Regions from separate parts of the Mesorhizobium sp. M0698 genome, predicted to be linked through region 3. Evidence: riboswitches for the same ligand, from Rfam matches in the RefSeq annotation. Region 3 holds a riboswitch; each other region holds the start of a gene.

Region 1 (4,418 bases), on a different contig from region 3:
AATGTCATCCTGCGCATCCGCGCAACCGGCACACCGAGGCTTTCGGCGGCATTCTCGCCGGCCAGGAAAGCGTCGAGCCGACGATGGTTCCAAAGTCCATAGACAAGGATGGTGCCTGCGCCCAGAGCAGCCAGCCCGACATTGTCCCAACGCGCGAGCCCGAGCCCGCCCATCGTCCAGAACAACACCGAGTGAGCGGCGCGCTGGTCTCCGGCAAAGACGAGATAGTTGGTCAAGGCGGTGAACATGAAGGAGACAGCAAGCCCGGCGAGGATCAGCCGTTCGGGGCCTTGCCCCCTCACCCGCGAAACCAGCAACAGCACGATGCCGGCGGCTAATACGCCGCCCGTGAAGGCCGCGACCGGCAACGTCCAGATGCCGAAATGGTCGCCAAAAATGGTGATGACGGAAACCGCGCCGGCCGCCGCTCCGGACGACAGGCCGAACAGGAACGGATCGGCGAGGTCGTTGCGCGTTACCGTCTGCAGCAGCGCGCCGATGACGCCCAGCCCGGCGCCGACACAGATGGCCATAATCGTGCGCGGCAGCCTGAGATCGACAACGATCTTGGCAATCGGGATCTTGCCGGCCGGACCGGACACGATATCTCCGTCCAGCCCGGCCGCATGTCCGAGCGCAGCAATCACGTCGCTCAGCGCGATGACCGTCGATCCATAGGCAATCGACAACAAAGCAAGAGCGGCAATTGCTGCTGCTCCTGCTGTCATGGCCAATTCGAACGCTCTCTGGCGCAAGCTCAGAAAGCTTCCGGGTGCATCGCCCTGGCGATCTTGCCGATCGCCTCGATGTTGGCAGGCCCAGGTGTCAGTTCGGCATAGCGCAGCGCGACGAAGCGTTCATTTTTGACCGCATCAGTCTCCTTCATCGCCGGATGGGCTTTGAGGAAATCGAGCAGTTTCCTGTAGCCGCCGCCGTCCTGGTAGTCGAGCAGGATAAGGAATTGCGGATTGCGGGCCGCCACCGTCTCCCAATCCGTATTGCCCCAACTCGTCGCCATGTCGGCCATGATGTTGTCGCCGCCGGCAGCAGCGATCATGGCGCTGGGGATCGCGAACTTGCCTGATGTGAAAGGTTTGTCTTCGCCGGAGTCGTAAAGAAACACGCGCGTTCCCTTGCGGTCGCCGATCTTTGCCGTGATATCGGCAAGTTGTGCCTTCCAGTCCGACACAAGCTTTCCCGCCTGGGCCTCCTTGCCAAAAATCTTGCCCAGCTTTTCGACATCACCATAGAGCAGGTCCATCGAGGCCGCGGGGCGGTTCTTGTCGAGATGGACGCAGCTTTCCGTCAGCACAAGCGTCTTGATGCCGTACGGCGCCAGCGTATCGGGCGTCACCTCGCCACCTGGTTTCATGCCGTAATACCAGCCGGCGAAGAAGAAATCGGGCTCGACGGCGACGAGGTTTTCGAGCGTCGGGTATTTCGGCGCGAGTTCCGGGATCGCGCCCTGCTCAGCCTTGAATTCCGGACCGACCTTGTACCATCCGGTGATGCCCGTCAGGCCGACGATCGACGGTTGCAGCCCCAGCGCGAAGGCCATCTCCGCCATGTTCAGATCTTGGATAACGGCGCGCTTCGGCGCGGCTTCGAACGTCAGCGGCGTGCCGCAGCTGTCAACGGTCACGGGAAAAGCGAAGGCGGCCTGGGCAAGCAGTAGGGAGGCAAAAGACAATACGAGGCGTTTCACGAATGTTGCTCCTTGGTCAGATCAGGATGGGAAGAGGCACGGTTAGGAACGTCGAAGATCGTAAGTTCGCGGTCCTCGGTGGGATGGCGCAGCCGAAGCATGTCGACGCCGAAAGTCTCGCGGATCAATTGCTTGGTCAGCGCCTCGTGCGGACCGGCGAGTGCCTGCAGGCGGGCCTCGTTCATCACCGCGACCCTGGTGGCAAATGGCGTGACCAGCGACAGATCATGAAGCACCGCCACCACGGTCATGCCAAACTGCGATACGAGTTCGAGAAGGTCGCTGCGGGCGCGCGGATCGAGATGATTGGTCGGTTCATCGAGGAACAGGATTTTGGGCTCCTGGGCGATGGCGCGCGCCAGCTGGGCGCGTTGCCGCTCGCCACCGGATAGCGAGCCGATTGTGCGGCCGAGCAGCGGCATCAGGCCGGTTCTGCGAAGCGCTTCGATGACGATGTCGCGTTGCTCGCTCCTTCGTCGCAAGCCCGCATGGGGGACGCGCCCAAGCTCGACATAGTCGATCACGGCAAGCCGCGGGTCGGGCTGATCGGTCTGGCCGACGACCGCCATGTGCAGCGCCCGCTCGGCGGCCGAAAATCTCTCCAGCCGGCGTCCGGAGAATCTCACGTCTCCCGCGCTTGGCCGCAGCGTACCGCAGAGCATGCGCAGCAGCGTCGTCTTGCCGGCGCCGTTAGGGCCGATGATGGCGAGGCGGTCGCCCGCCGCTAGCGAAAGGCTCACCGCACTGACCAGGCGCTGGCCATTTGCCGTCGCACTCAGTTCGCGCGCTTTAAGAAGAGGCTGGGAGGCGTCCAACTTACCGTCACTTTCTCAATGGCGACGGAAGGAAGCTGGACGGACCGGCCGACAAGACCGATGTCCACGTCTCCTCCCGGCACACCCCGTCCGGTCAACTCATGCTGATGGCAGGTCTCCTGGCTCGCGGGTCTTTGCGCCATCCTGCCTTCCCAGCCTTGCCGGCCAGTGGCACTTCGGATCTTGCTAACCGCTTACAGTTGCGGGGGCAGCCACGGCCTCGATCCGAAGACCTCACCGTGTTCCCTTTTCACCCCTTGCCTTTCGACTCGGGGACCATCACTCAGCCACCCTAATTTTCCGCCACTCACAGCGCAATAAATTTTCGGAGTTCGGACAGCCGCTGGAGCAAGGGTCTTGTCAGAAGGAGTCATGCATACCTCGTAATGTAATAACATTACGTACCTAGAGGACGTTGTCTGCTTCTGTCAACCCCCAACATGATTTGGGACAAATGGCTGCCGGCATCTGGGCGCGAGGTCGCCGATGCGCCGGAATTCGATCCCTGTAGCGGCAAGGCTGGAAATTTGGATACCGGTCAAAGTGTGAGGCGCGGCAGGCGACCCCGAAGCGCAGGAAGCGCTGCTACCGCTTGTGACGAGCATGCAGAAGATCGGCGTTCAGATGCTCAGACTATCGATCTCATCCAGGCGGAAAACGCTTCGATATGCGCTTGTCGGGGGTGATTGGCTACGCAGGCAAGGTAAAAGCCATAGCCTGGCAGACAGAGATCATGTGCCTTGACTAGCCTGCCAGCCTCGAGTTCGCCACTGACGACCACATCGCTGCAGATAGCGATACCTTGGCCTGCCGCTACCGCGTCAATCGCGTGCAGCTCTTCGCGGAAGCTTAGGTCCCATGCCTGGTTGGCATTGGGGATGCTGGGATCGATCGAGCGTGCGATCGCCAGCCATCGTTGCCAAGTCGGCGCTTCCGGGTCGCGGTTCGTCCAATTGAAATGGATGAGCGGGTATTGCAGCAGATCGGCGGCGCGCTCGATCTGTCGGTCGCCTCCTGCGAACAACTCCGGGCTGCATACCGGAAAGAATGCGTCCCGAAAAATTTCCTGCGCGGGAACATCCCGCGGCATCCTGCGCGCATAGCGGATCGCGACGTCGGCGTCACCGGCTCGCAGGTCCAGAACGGCGTCTGTCCCGATGATCTCCAGTGGAATGTTCGGATGCTGTTCGCGCCACTTCGACAGGCGCGGAACCAGCCATCGGCTGGCAAATGCATTTGGGCTCGTCACGCGCAACGGGCGTTGGCCAACTCCGGCCGAGGCTGATGCTATTGCCGCAGCGAAAGCGTCGAAGCCGCTGCAAATTACCGGGAATAGCCGTTCGCCCACGCCTGTGAGCACGAGCGGTCGTGGGCGCCGCCGGAACAGCAGTTGCCCACAGACCTCCTCCAGCAATCGAATCTGGTGGCTGATGGCCGTTGGCGTCACTCCGAGTTCCGTCGCGGCCTTCCTGAAGCTCATCAGCCTGGCAGCGGCTTCGAAGGCGCGAAGCGACCCGAGCGGCGGAAGTTTTCTCATCCAGGCAGTTTAGATGAATTTAGCTCATCCAGCGACTGAGATATTCGATTTTGCAGCGAATGGCGCCGCATGAGATCATTGTGATCCGGTGAACGACAGCGGCCTGTCCAACCGTGCTGGATCACGAAGGGTATCCCTCGATGAGCACGTTCAAGCTTATAGACGGTTCCGAGCCGACGTTGCAGGCGCCAGATATCGCCCGGCTCAGGCAGGCGATTAGCGGCGATCTGATCCTTCCGGACGACCCTGGCTATGACCAGGCGCGCAGAGTTTGGAATGGCATGGTCGATAAGAGGCCGGCGGCTGTCTTCTATTGCGCCGAATCCAGCGATGTCGTTACGGCCGTCAACTTCGCCCGATC
Region 2 (4,418 bases), on a different contig from region 3:
TTGTTTGATTTCCACGGTGAATGGTCGCGTCTGCCGCCTCATAGTTCCTTCCTGAATAGGAGAATGAAGTCGCCGCTCGAATTTTTTGGCGCTTCCTGCTTAGCGCGGAGCATTATCGTATAGCCGCTCAACGGGCAAGTGATGCCGGTCTTCGATGGCTGACCATCTGGGGAGATTTGAGCGGCTTCGCACGTCCTGCGCATGCCTGTAAGGCCGCCAAGTTTTCTGGGTTAGCAGGCGCGCACTGTGGCAGCTTGGCTTGTACGGCGAGGCCATGGTTGAGTGAGGCGAAACAAATCCAGCCCCGCGGTCAATCCCGAGGCTTCCCACAATGGCGAAGAGAACATCTTCACTCGTTCCTTTTGAGCACAAGACCTTCCGTTCGCTATGGTCGGCTGCACTCATTTCGAACCTTGGCACCCTAGTGGAAGGTGCGGCGGCAGCTTGGCTGATGACGAGCATCGCAGCAGTAATTTTTGATCGCCCATTCGTGCTGTGTACCAGCCCTGTGTCTTGCGCAAGTGGTCACGAACGGCTGCCGGAGCCTCGAAGACGCCCTAAAAACACATGCTGCGATTTTTGAACACGCTTGACGTGTTAGATTAATTCATCCACGATGCGTGTGTTGAACACGCGAGGTGAGTTATGAACATGAAAGAGCTTAGGGTTCGACTGGGCATGACTCAAAAAGATTTGGCAGAGCAGATGGCAACAACGCAACAGACTGTGGCCCGTTGGGAAACAGGCAAAACGCAGTTGAACGTCGAGCAGATCAAGGACCTTTGTCTCACGTTGAAATGCACGGTCGAGGAGCTGCTGGGCTGGAAGATTGATGTCGAGGAGTGGCGCACGAGCCCGTTTGCAATTGCCGATGCCGAAACGCGATACGGCACGCTCAGAATCAAGACGACTGTTGGCAGCCGCCAATATCCTATCGATGAAAAGGCGCGTGAATCGATTTTACGTCAGTTGAAGGAACTTCATAATCTGCGCAGAAATAACACAAGCAGGCCATGGCTGTATTGTTGGAGCCTTGACAACAAAATACTCTTGATAAATCCGCAATATGTCCGCACCATTGAGCTTATCGGTGACGATGTAGAGGAGATGCCAGAGTATTATCATCCAGAAATCTATCGGGCTTTGGATGACTGGGATAAGGGTGAGGTTTCAGGAAAGCTGAAGAAAGAATGCGATGCCATCATCGCAGAGATGGGTGATCAGGAAGCCGTGCGCATGGCCTCCTATGTTCGCGTCACATATGACGACGGAGAAGATGAGTGGAACTTCTTGGATGAAGAAACCGCTACGACTTTCTTCGGATTGGAAGCTGCGACCTTTGACGTTCCCCAGTGTAGTTTCGCCGAAGTGGAGGAGGAAGGTTACTACCGAGCGCGATACGCCAACCTTGATCGCGTCGCGGTGATGGAGGTTCCAAGCGACCGTTATCACAGATTGACCGCGCCCGAGGAAGCTTAGAACCATCCACGAAGGGCGCATGTTACATCTCGACCTTGCGTGGTGCGTTTTCAGTACGAGATGACGTTAAGCGTAGGTAGTGGCAGGTAAGAGTGCTCGACCAGAAGCTCAACTGCCTCCTCAATATCGCTGCCGATGTGCCGCAGGACACGTCCACGGGAGCGTGGATAGGCGTGAAGTTCCTGCACTCCACGGTCCGCTCTCCCATCGCCGGTGTGTGCCCGACGCCATCTTGTGGACGAGCTTGGCCGCCTGCACCCGGTTGTATTCCGGCTTGCGGTCCGCCTGGGCGGTCCGCCGCGATGGCTATCTCCATGTCAATCGGCGCCGAACTTTGACTGCCCGCTGCTTTTGATGAATTTGGCGAGGTCCCGCGCATAATCACTCTTGGTCTTCTCCTTGAGGCCCTGTGTCGCGAACTTGTGGTCCAGCAGGGCAAACAGGTCCAAGTCCCCTTCCGCCTGTGGCGCTGGCTTGCCCTCACCGCCCTCGGCTTCCCAATTGGGGACCGCTTCTGCGCGCTGCACCGTGGCGATTGTCCGCCCAAGACGCATCACAAGATCGAACGCCAAACCGTGCGCGTGCACGACGATTTGCCGCTCAGGCCTCATTTGGACAGGACTTGAGCTAGCCCGGTGGTTTGAGCCGGGTTACCTTGAGCCGGTGGGCTGCGAACAAGCAGTTCGAGACATTGGCCTCGATCACTTCGCAACACGCCGCTGCGCCTGGCCTCGGTGTGCTCCCCCCGAAATCGTTGTGTCATATCACCGAGGGCATCACGGCCAACAGCTTCCACATGGGCAACAGCCTCGCCATTGAGCCGAATATGGTCGCGAGCAGATCACCAACGAAGCGGTCGGAACCTCGGAGCCGAAGTTCGACGCCGAGGTGGTTCGCGTGATGCGCTAAGCAGCACCACGGCGCTTGCCGGTATGTTTGCTGCCGGCAGCCGACGAACTCCTATCCTCCTGGACAAGGGCGCCGTGCGTCATTGCTTTGATTTACCGGCCGCTCAAGGCTTCCACAGTTTTCGCTTTCGAGGCGACCTTTGGAACATGCCAACGGAAATTTAACATAACGACATAAACATTTCTTTATGCGGCGTTGACAATGAAGCGAACTGCTGTAATTGTCTCCCGCGTCGTGGTTCTCCGTACGGCGCTGCCGCAGCGGAGCTAAGAGGGAAGCCGGTGCGATGCCGGCGCTGCCCCCGCAACTGTTAGCGGCGAGCCAACCCCACTCATGTCACTGAGGCGAATAGCCTTGGGAAGACGGGTAGAGGCTATGACCCCGCGAGCCAGGAGACCTGCCACGGCGAATTACGTCCACGGGCGGGGTGTCTCGGTGGCCGCTGCAGCCTGGCGTTCGTGCCGGCCTGCTAGCGCCTTCCTTGTCACCGACGCCCCAACCATCGGGGTCTGGCATGACTATCTCTCAGCAAATTCCTGTAGCAACGCTCGGCGTGCCCCGCTTCGGTCGTCGGCGAGAACTGAAATTCGCGCTTGAAAGCTACTGGTCCGGAAAATCGTCCGCTGCCGACCTTCTCACGACGGCGAAGGCGCTCCGTGCCGCTAGCTGGGAGGAGCAACGCGATCGCGGCGTGTCGAAAATCCCGTCGAACGACTTCTCGCTTTACGACCATGTGCTCGACACCGCAGCCATGGTCGGCGCCCTTCCGTCCCGTTACGGCTGGAATGGCGGCGAGGTCCCACTCGACATCTACTTCGCTATGGCGCGCGGCAACCAAGGTCAGACGGAGGATTGTGGGCACGGTGGTCACCAGCATGCGGCTCATCGGACTGGCGTAACCGCGATGGAAATGACCAAGTGGTTTGACACCAACTATCACTACATTGTGCCGGAACTCAACGATGATCAGACGTTCGCCCTCTCGTCGACGAAACCGGTCGATTACTTCATCGAGGCTAAAGCTCTCGGCGTTCACACACGCCCAGTCATCCTTGGACCGATCACCTTCCTCAAGCTGGCGAAATCGCCTGCCGAAGGATTCGATCCCATCGCGCTCCTACCACGGCTTCTGCCCGTCTACGAGCAACTCCTGCGGAGCTTGAAGCTGTCGGGTGCCGATTGGGTGCAGATCGATGAGCCAGCGCTTGTCCTCGATCTGAACCCGAACGAACGAGCTGCGTTCGAATTCGCCTATGGCCAGCTGTCAAAAGCCGCGCCCGAGTTGAAGATCATGCTGGCTGCCTATTTCGGGCCGCTGGGAGACAATCTCGAAACCGCGGTTTCTCTGCCCCTGGCCGGGCTGCATATTGATCTCGTGCGCGCTCCCGAGCAGCTGGAAACGGTGGGTCGGCTCGCACCGAAGGATCTGGTGCTCTCGCTTGGCTTGATCGATGGCCGCAACGTCTGGCGTGCGAACCTGCCCGCCATTCTCGACCGCATCAAACCGATCGTCGCCGGCTGGCCCTTGGACCGCGTCGAGATCGCGCCTTCTTGCTCGATGCTGCATGTGCCGATCGACCTCCGCATGGAGACGGAACTCGACGCGGACATCAGGTCGTGGCTCGCCTTCGCGGCCCAGAAGACCGACGAGTTGGTGTTGCTTGCCCGGGCCCTGTCCCAAGGCAGGGATGCGGTGGCAGGCGCGTTGAAAGCGTCTGCCGAGGCTGCCGCCACTCGCGTGACATCCACGAAGATCCATGACCCGCTGGTTGAGGGGCGGATCGCCAGCATTGACGACAGCATGAAGCGACGAGAGAGCGCTTTTGCCGAGCGCTCCAGAGTCCAGGCCGGCACGCTCGGGCTGCCGCCGTTCCCGACGACGACCATCGGGTCCTTCCCGCAGACGCCGCAGGTACGCAGGGCGCGGGCCGCTCATGCGAAGGGCCAGCTGAGCTATGTCGACTACGAGACCTTCCTGAAGAAGGAGATCGAGGCTGCAATTCGCTGGCAGGAAGAGATCGGGCTGGACG
Region 3 (4,418 bases):
AGGATACGCTCGATGGCCGGGCGGTTCAGCCCTTTCAGGCCGATGACGACCAGGCGCGAGCGGCGGTCGTCTTCAGCGGTCCAGGCGCGGTCGTAATAGTGGTTGACGCGCGGACCGACGGCCTGCAGCAGGAGCCGCATCGGCTTGCCGCCGACTTCGACGAAACCCTTGACGCGCAACACGTTTTCTTCCTCCGCCGCCGTGGCGACCCGTTGTGCGAGCTCGTCCGGGTTGGACACAGACGCGATGTCGATGACGAACGAGTCAAAATCGTCATGTTCGTGGTCGAGCTCGTCGTCGTGGTGGGTCTTGCGATTCTCGATGTCGTCCTCGACGGCGAGGCCGAGGCCGAGCAGCACCGACGGGTCGACCTTGCCTTGCGAAGTCGGTACGATCTTCACCGCCCGCGCAACATGCTTTCCGATCACGGCATTGGCGCGGGCCGCGCCGGCTGTGTCCATCAGGTCGCTCTTCGACAGGATGATCAGGTCGGCGCAGGCGAGCTGGTCTTCGAACACTTCCTCGACCGGATCGTCATGGTCGAGCGTCTCGTCCTGCGCGCGCTGGGCCTGCAGGGCGTCCATGTCGTTGGCTACGCGGCCATCAGCCAGCGCCGGCCCGTCGACGACGGCGATGACGCCATCGACCGTGACGCGGCTTTTCACGGACGGCCACTGGAAGGCCTGGACCAGCGGCTTGGGCAAAGCAAGGCCGGATGTCTCGATCAGGATGTGGTCGACCCTCGGCGTCAGCGACAGGATCTGGTCCAGCGCCGGGACGAAATCATCGGCGACGGTGCAGCAGATGCAACCATTGGCCAGCTCGACGATGTTTTCCTCGGGGCAGGTGTCGATGGCGCAGCCCTTCAGAATCTCGCCGTCGATGCCGATGTCGCCGAACTCGTTGACGATGATGGCCAGGCGCTTGCCTTTGGCGTTTTCGAGCAAATGGCGGATCAACGTCGTCTTGCCGGCGCCGAGAAAGCCGGTGACCACGGTGCAGGGAACGCGCGAAAGGGAGGCAGCGGTCATGTCAGGTCCTTCAAAACGTCAAGGGGAGGGATGCGGGCAACCAGGCCGCGCTTCAGGCAATCGGGACGGCCGCGCCATGGAATGAGCCCATCCGTCGCGGTGGCGAACAGCTTTGCCCCGGTGACGAGATCGGCCCCGCTGGTCGTGGTCAGATCACCGAAGACGTAACTCCAGCAGCCGTCGCGCAGCATGGCCGCGCTGAGCCGGCGCTTGCAATTGCCGAGGCATTCGACGGTGCGGATTTTGATGTTTTCGCTGGAAGCGGCGCGGCGCGTGTCCTCTGCGAGCAGTTCGCCGGCGCGCGGATGAGCGTCCGAACCGGTCTCGTCACGGCAGGACGAGCAGACGATGACGGTAACGCCGGCCGGGGAATCACCATGGCCGGACAATAAATCCGCTGTCTCAGCCGGAAAACTGCTGTCGCGTTCCAAATCAGGCTCCTTGCCCGGAAAACCCGCCAGGCGATCGGATTCTTATGTCCTAGACGGCAGGTCTCCTGGCTCGCGGGTCATCGCCTGGGTGCCGCCTTCCCGGGAATATCCCAGTGGTTTTCGGCCTTGGCTCGTCGCTTACAGTTGCGGGGACAGCCGCGGATTTGAAATCGAGATTTCGCACCGCATTCCCTCTTGGCCCCTGCCGTTGCGGGCAGGGGACCGTCTGGAACGGATTTAGGCTTGTGGAGCCAGTCGTGTCAACGCACGTCTATGACGCGGCGATATCCGCGAGCGGCCGGCCGAGGTCGCCGGCAGCGGTCACCTCGATGCGTTCCAGGCCGAGCCAGCCCTGCATCTGCTTCAATTCCTCGAAAAGGGCGGCTGCGGTTTGTGGCGGGGCGCCGGGCTCCGCATAGGCGGCGTGGACGCGCAACACACCGGCCGGGCGGTCGGCCCTGAGGTCGACGCGCCCGACGATGCTGTCGCCGAGCAGGAATGGCAGCACATAATAGCCATACCGGCGCTTTTCGGCCGGCGTGTAGATCTCGATGCGGTAGTGGAAGTCGAACAACCGCTCGGTGCGCGACCGCTCGAAGACGACAGGATCGAACGGCGCGAGCAAGGCGCGCGCCTCGATCTTGCGCGGCAAACGGGCGTCCTTGTGGAGATAGGCTGTTTTGCTCCAGCCTTCGACGCTCACCGGCAACAGGTCGCCGGCCTCGACCAACTCCTCGATGCGGCCCTTGATGTCGGCGGGCGAGAGCCGGAAATAGTCGCGCAGGTCTCCTGCCGTGGCGATGCCGTGGGCGCGGGCCGAGATGCGCAGCAATTCGCGGTGAGCATCCTCGGGACAGGGAATCGGTAGCGCGAGTACCGCCGGCGGCAATACGCGCTCCGGCAGATCGTAGAACCGTTCGAAGCCGCGGCGATGCGCCGTGGTGATGCGGCCGGCCCAGAACAGCCATTCGAAGGCGTGCTTGGCATGGCTCCAGCCCCACCAGCCGCCCGAACCCTTCTGCCCTTCGAAAGCCGACGCTGCGATCGGGCCTCGTTCGGCGACCTCGCGATAGATGTCTTCGATATAGGCGGCGTGCTCGCGACCCCATTTGGCCAGTCCGCTGTACATTTCGTCGCCGCGTTCGGCCCGCTGCATGCGCCAGCGCATCAGCGGATAGGTCTCGACCGGCAAGAACGAGGCTTCATGCGCCCAATATTCGAAGACCATGCGCTTGCGCGTTACCGCGGCGTTGTCGAGCAACGCCAGCTTGTAAGGGCCAAGCCGCGAATAAAGAGGCATATAATGGGCGCGCACCACGGCGCTGACGGAATCGATCTGCAGCAGGCCGGTACGGGCAAGCACCCGGGCCAGATGCCGGCGGTCAGGCGTGCCGGTGGGGCGCGGGTCATTGAATCCCTGTGCCGCGAGCGCAATGCGACGGGCCGTGGCAAGCGAGATTCTTTCCTTCATGAAGGCGGCATCCGGACGATTTTAGACAGAGAAAATGACCTGCGATTCCGTGCCATGCTAGCAGGGTTTTGGCGGCATCCATGTCAGGAGAGAAAAGTGGAGTAAAAAGTGAAGGAAATCAAACAGGAGCGGATCGGACCAGTTTTCCCGGATATGCCGTCCAGCACCGCGATTTGAACAAGGTTTGACTTGCTTCGCCGAAAGCGCTGCGCTAACCCTCGCCGCGTTGCAGCATAGAGCCCCCTTAAAACGGTTCAGTGGTTAAACTGTCACGCTTCCGCAAGTGGGTCCGGTGCTGTAATCAGAGTGGATTGGCCGCCAACGGAAACTGCAGCATGAACGCACTTTTAGGTTCGTACCTGCCCATCGTCCTGTTCATCGGCGTGGCGCTGATCGTCGGGCTGGCGCTGCTCGCTGCACCGTTCCTGGTGGCCTACCGCAACCCCGATCCGGAAAAGCTTTCCGCCTATGAGTGCGGCTTCAACTCGTTCGACGACGCCCGCATGAAGTTCGATATCCGCTTCTACCTGGTGTCGATCCTGTTCATCATCTTCGATCTGGAGGTGGCCTTCCTGTTTCCTTGGGCGGTGTCGTTCAGCCAGATCGGCATGCTCGGTTTCTGGTCGATGATGGTGTTTTTGGCGGTGCTGACCATCGGCTTTGCCTATGAATGGAAAAAAGGAGCGCTGGAATGGGATTGAACGACAGTTCCGGCACGCTCGTCGCGCCGAAGCCCAAGGGCCTCATCGACCCCAACACCGGCAGGCCGGTCGGGTCCGACGATCCATTCTTCCTGGAGATCAACAACGAGCTCGCCGACAAGGGCTTTCTCGTCACCTCGACCGAGGCGCTCATCACCTGGGCGCGCAGCGGCTCGTTGATGTTCATGACCTTCGGTCTCGCCTGCTGCGCGGTCGAGATGATCCATACGTCGATGCCGCGCTATGACTCGGAGAGGTTCGGTGTCGCGCCGCGCGCGTCCCCGCGCCAGTCCGACATCATGATCGTCGCCGGCACGCTGACCAACAAGATGGCGCCGGCGCTGCGCAAGGTCTACGATCAGATGCCGGAGCCGCGCTACGTCATCTCGATGGGCTCCTGCGCCAATGGCGGCGGCTATTATCATTATTCCTATTCGGTGGTGCGGGGCTGCGACCGCATCGTGCCGGTCGACATCTACGTGCCCGGCTGCCCGCCGAGCGCCGAAGCGCTGCTCTACGGTATCCTTCTGCTGCAGAAGAAGATCCGCCGCACCGGCACGATCGAGCGGTGAGCGGCATGACCCAGGCGTTGAATGACCTCTCGACCTATCTCGGCGAGAAGCTGATCGGCCGGATCGGCGTGGCGGTGCTCGCCTATGGCGAACTCACCATCTCGGTCGAGCCGCGCGACCTGATCGAGGTGGTGACCTTCCTGCGCGACGACCCGAAGTGCCAGTTCATTTCGATCATCGACGTTTGCGGCGCCGATTATCCATCGCGCGCA

The links. A riboswitch is a leader RNA that binds a small molecule or an ion and turns the genes downstream of it on or off. The one in region 3 is predicted to bind cobalamin.
Region 1: it holds a riboswitch for cobalamin, as region 3 does, so the genes downstream of both, NKI16_RS27355 (ABC transporter ATP-binding protein) here and NKI16_RS02110 (DUF1636 family protein) in region 3, are expected to answer to the same signal.
Region 2: it holds a riboswitch for cobalamin, as region 3 does, so the genes downstream of both, metE (5-methyltetrahydropteroyltriglutamate--homocysteine S-methyltransferase) here and NKI16_RS02110 (DUF1636 family protein) in region 3, are expected to answer to the same signal.

The regions. Positions count from the first base shown of each region.
Region 1 is NZ_JAMYPQ010000019.1:3,613-8,030, reverse strand. It holds gene NKI16_RS27365 (FecCD family ABC transporter permease) at 1-728, opposite strand, end outside; gene NKI16_RS27360 (ABC transporter substrate-binding protein) at 758-1,705, opposite strand; gene NKI16_RS27355 (ABC transporter ATP-binding protein) at 1,702-2,445, opposite strand; cobalamin riboswitch at 2,613-2,816, opposite strand; gene NKI16_RS27345 (LysR substrate-binding domain-containing protein) at 3,149-4,057, opposite strand; gene NKI16_RS27340 (FAD-binding oxidoreductase) at 4,198-4,418, shown strand, end outside.
Region 2 is NZ_JAMYPQ010000031.1:12,931-17,348, reverse strand. It holds gene NKI16_RS31205 (transposase) at 1-42, opposite strand, end outside; gene NKI16_RS31200 (MFS transporter) at 332-583, shown strand; gene NKI16_RS31195 (helix-turn-helix transcriptional regulator) at 646-1,479, shown strand; gene NKI16_RS31190 (hypothetical protein) at 1,797-2,051, opposite strand; cobalamin riboswitch at 2,607-2,807, shown strand; gene metE (5-methyltetrahydropteroyltriglutamate--homocysteine S-methyltransferase) at 2,903-4,418, shown strand, end outside.
Region 3 is NZ_JAMYPQ010000001.1:411,433-415,850, forward strand. It holds gene cobW (cobalamin biosynthesis protein CobW) at 1-1,031, opposite strand, end outside; gene NKI16_RS02110 (DUF1636 family protein) at 1,028-1,462, opposite strand; cobalamin riboswitch at 1,501-1,704, opposite strand; gene NKI16_RS02115 (winged helix-turn-helix domain-containing protein) at 1,734-2,933, opposite strand; gene NKI16_RS02120 (NADH-quinone oxidoreductase subunit A) at 3,269-3,634, shown strand; gene NKI16_RS02125 (NuoB/complex I 20 kDa subunit family protein) at 3,625-4,206, shown strand; gene NKI16_RS02130 (NADH-quinone oxidoreductase subunit C) at 4,212-4,418, shown strand, end outside.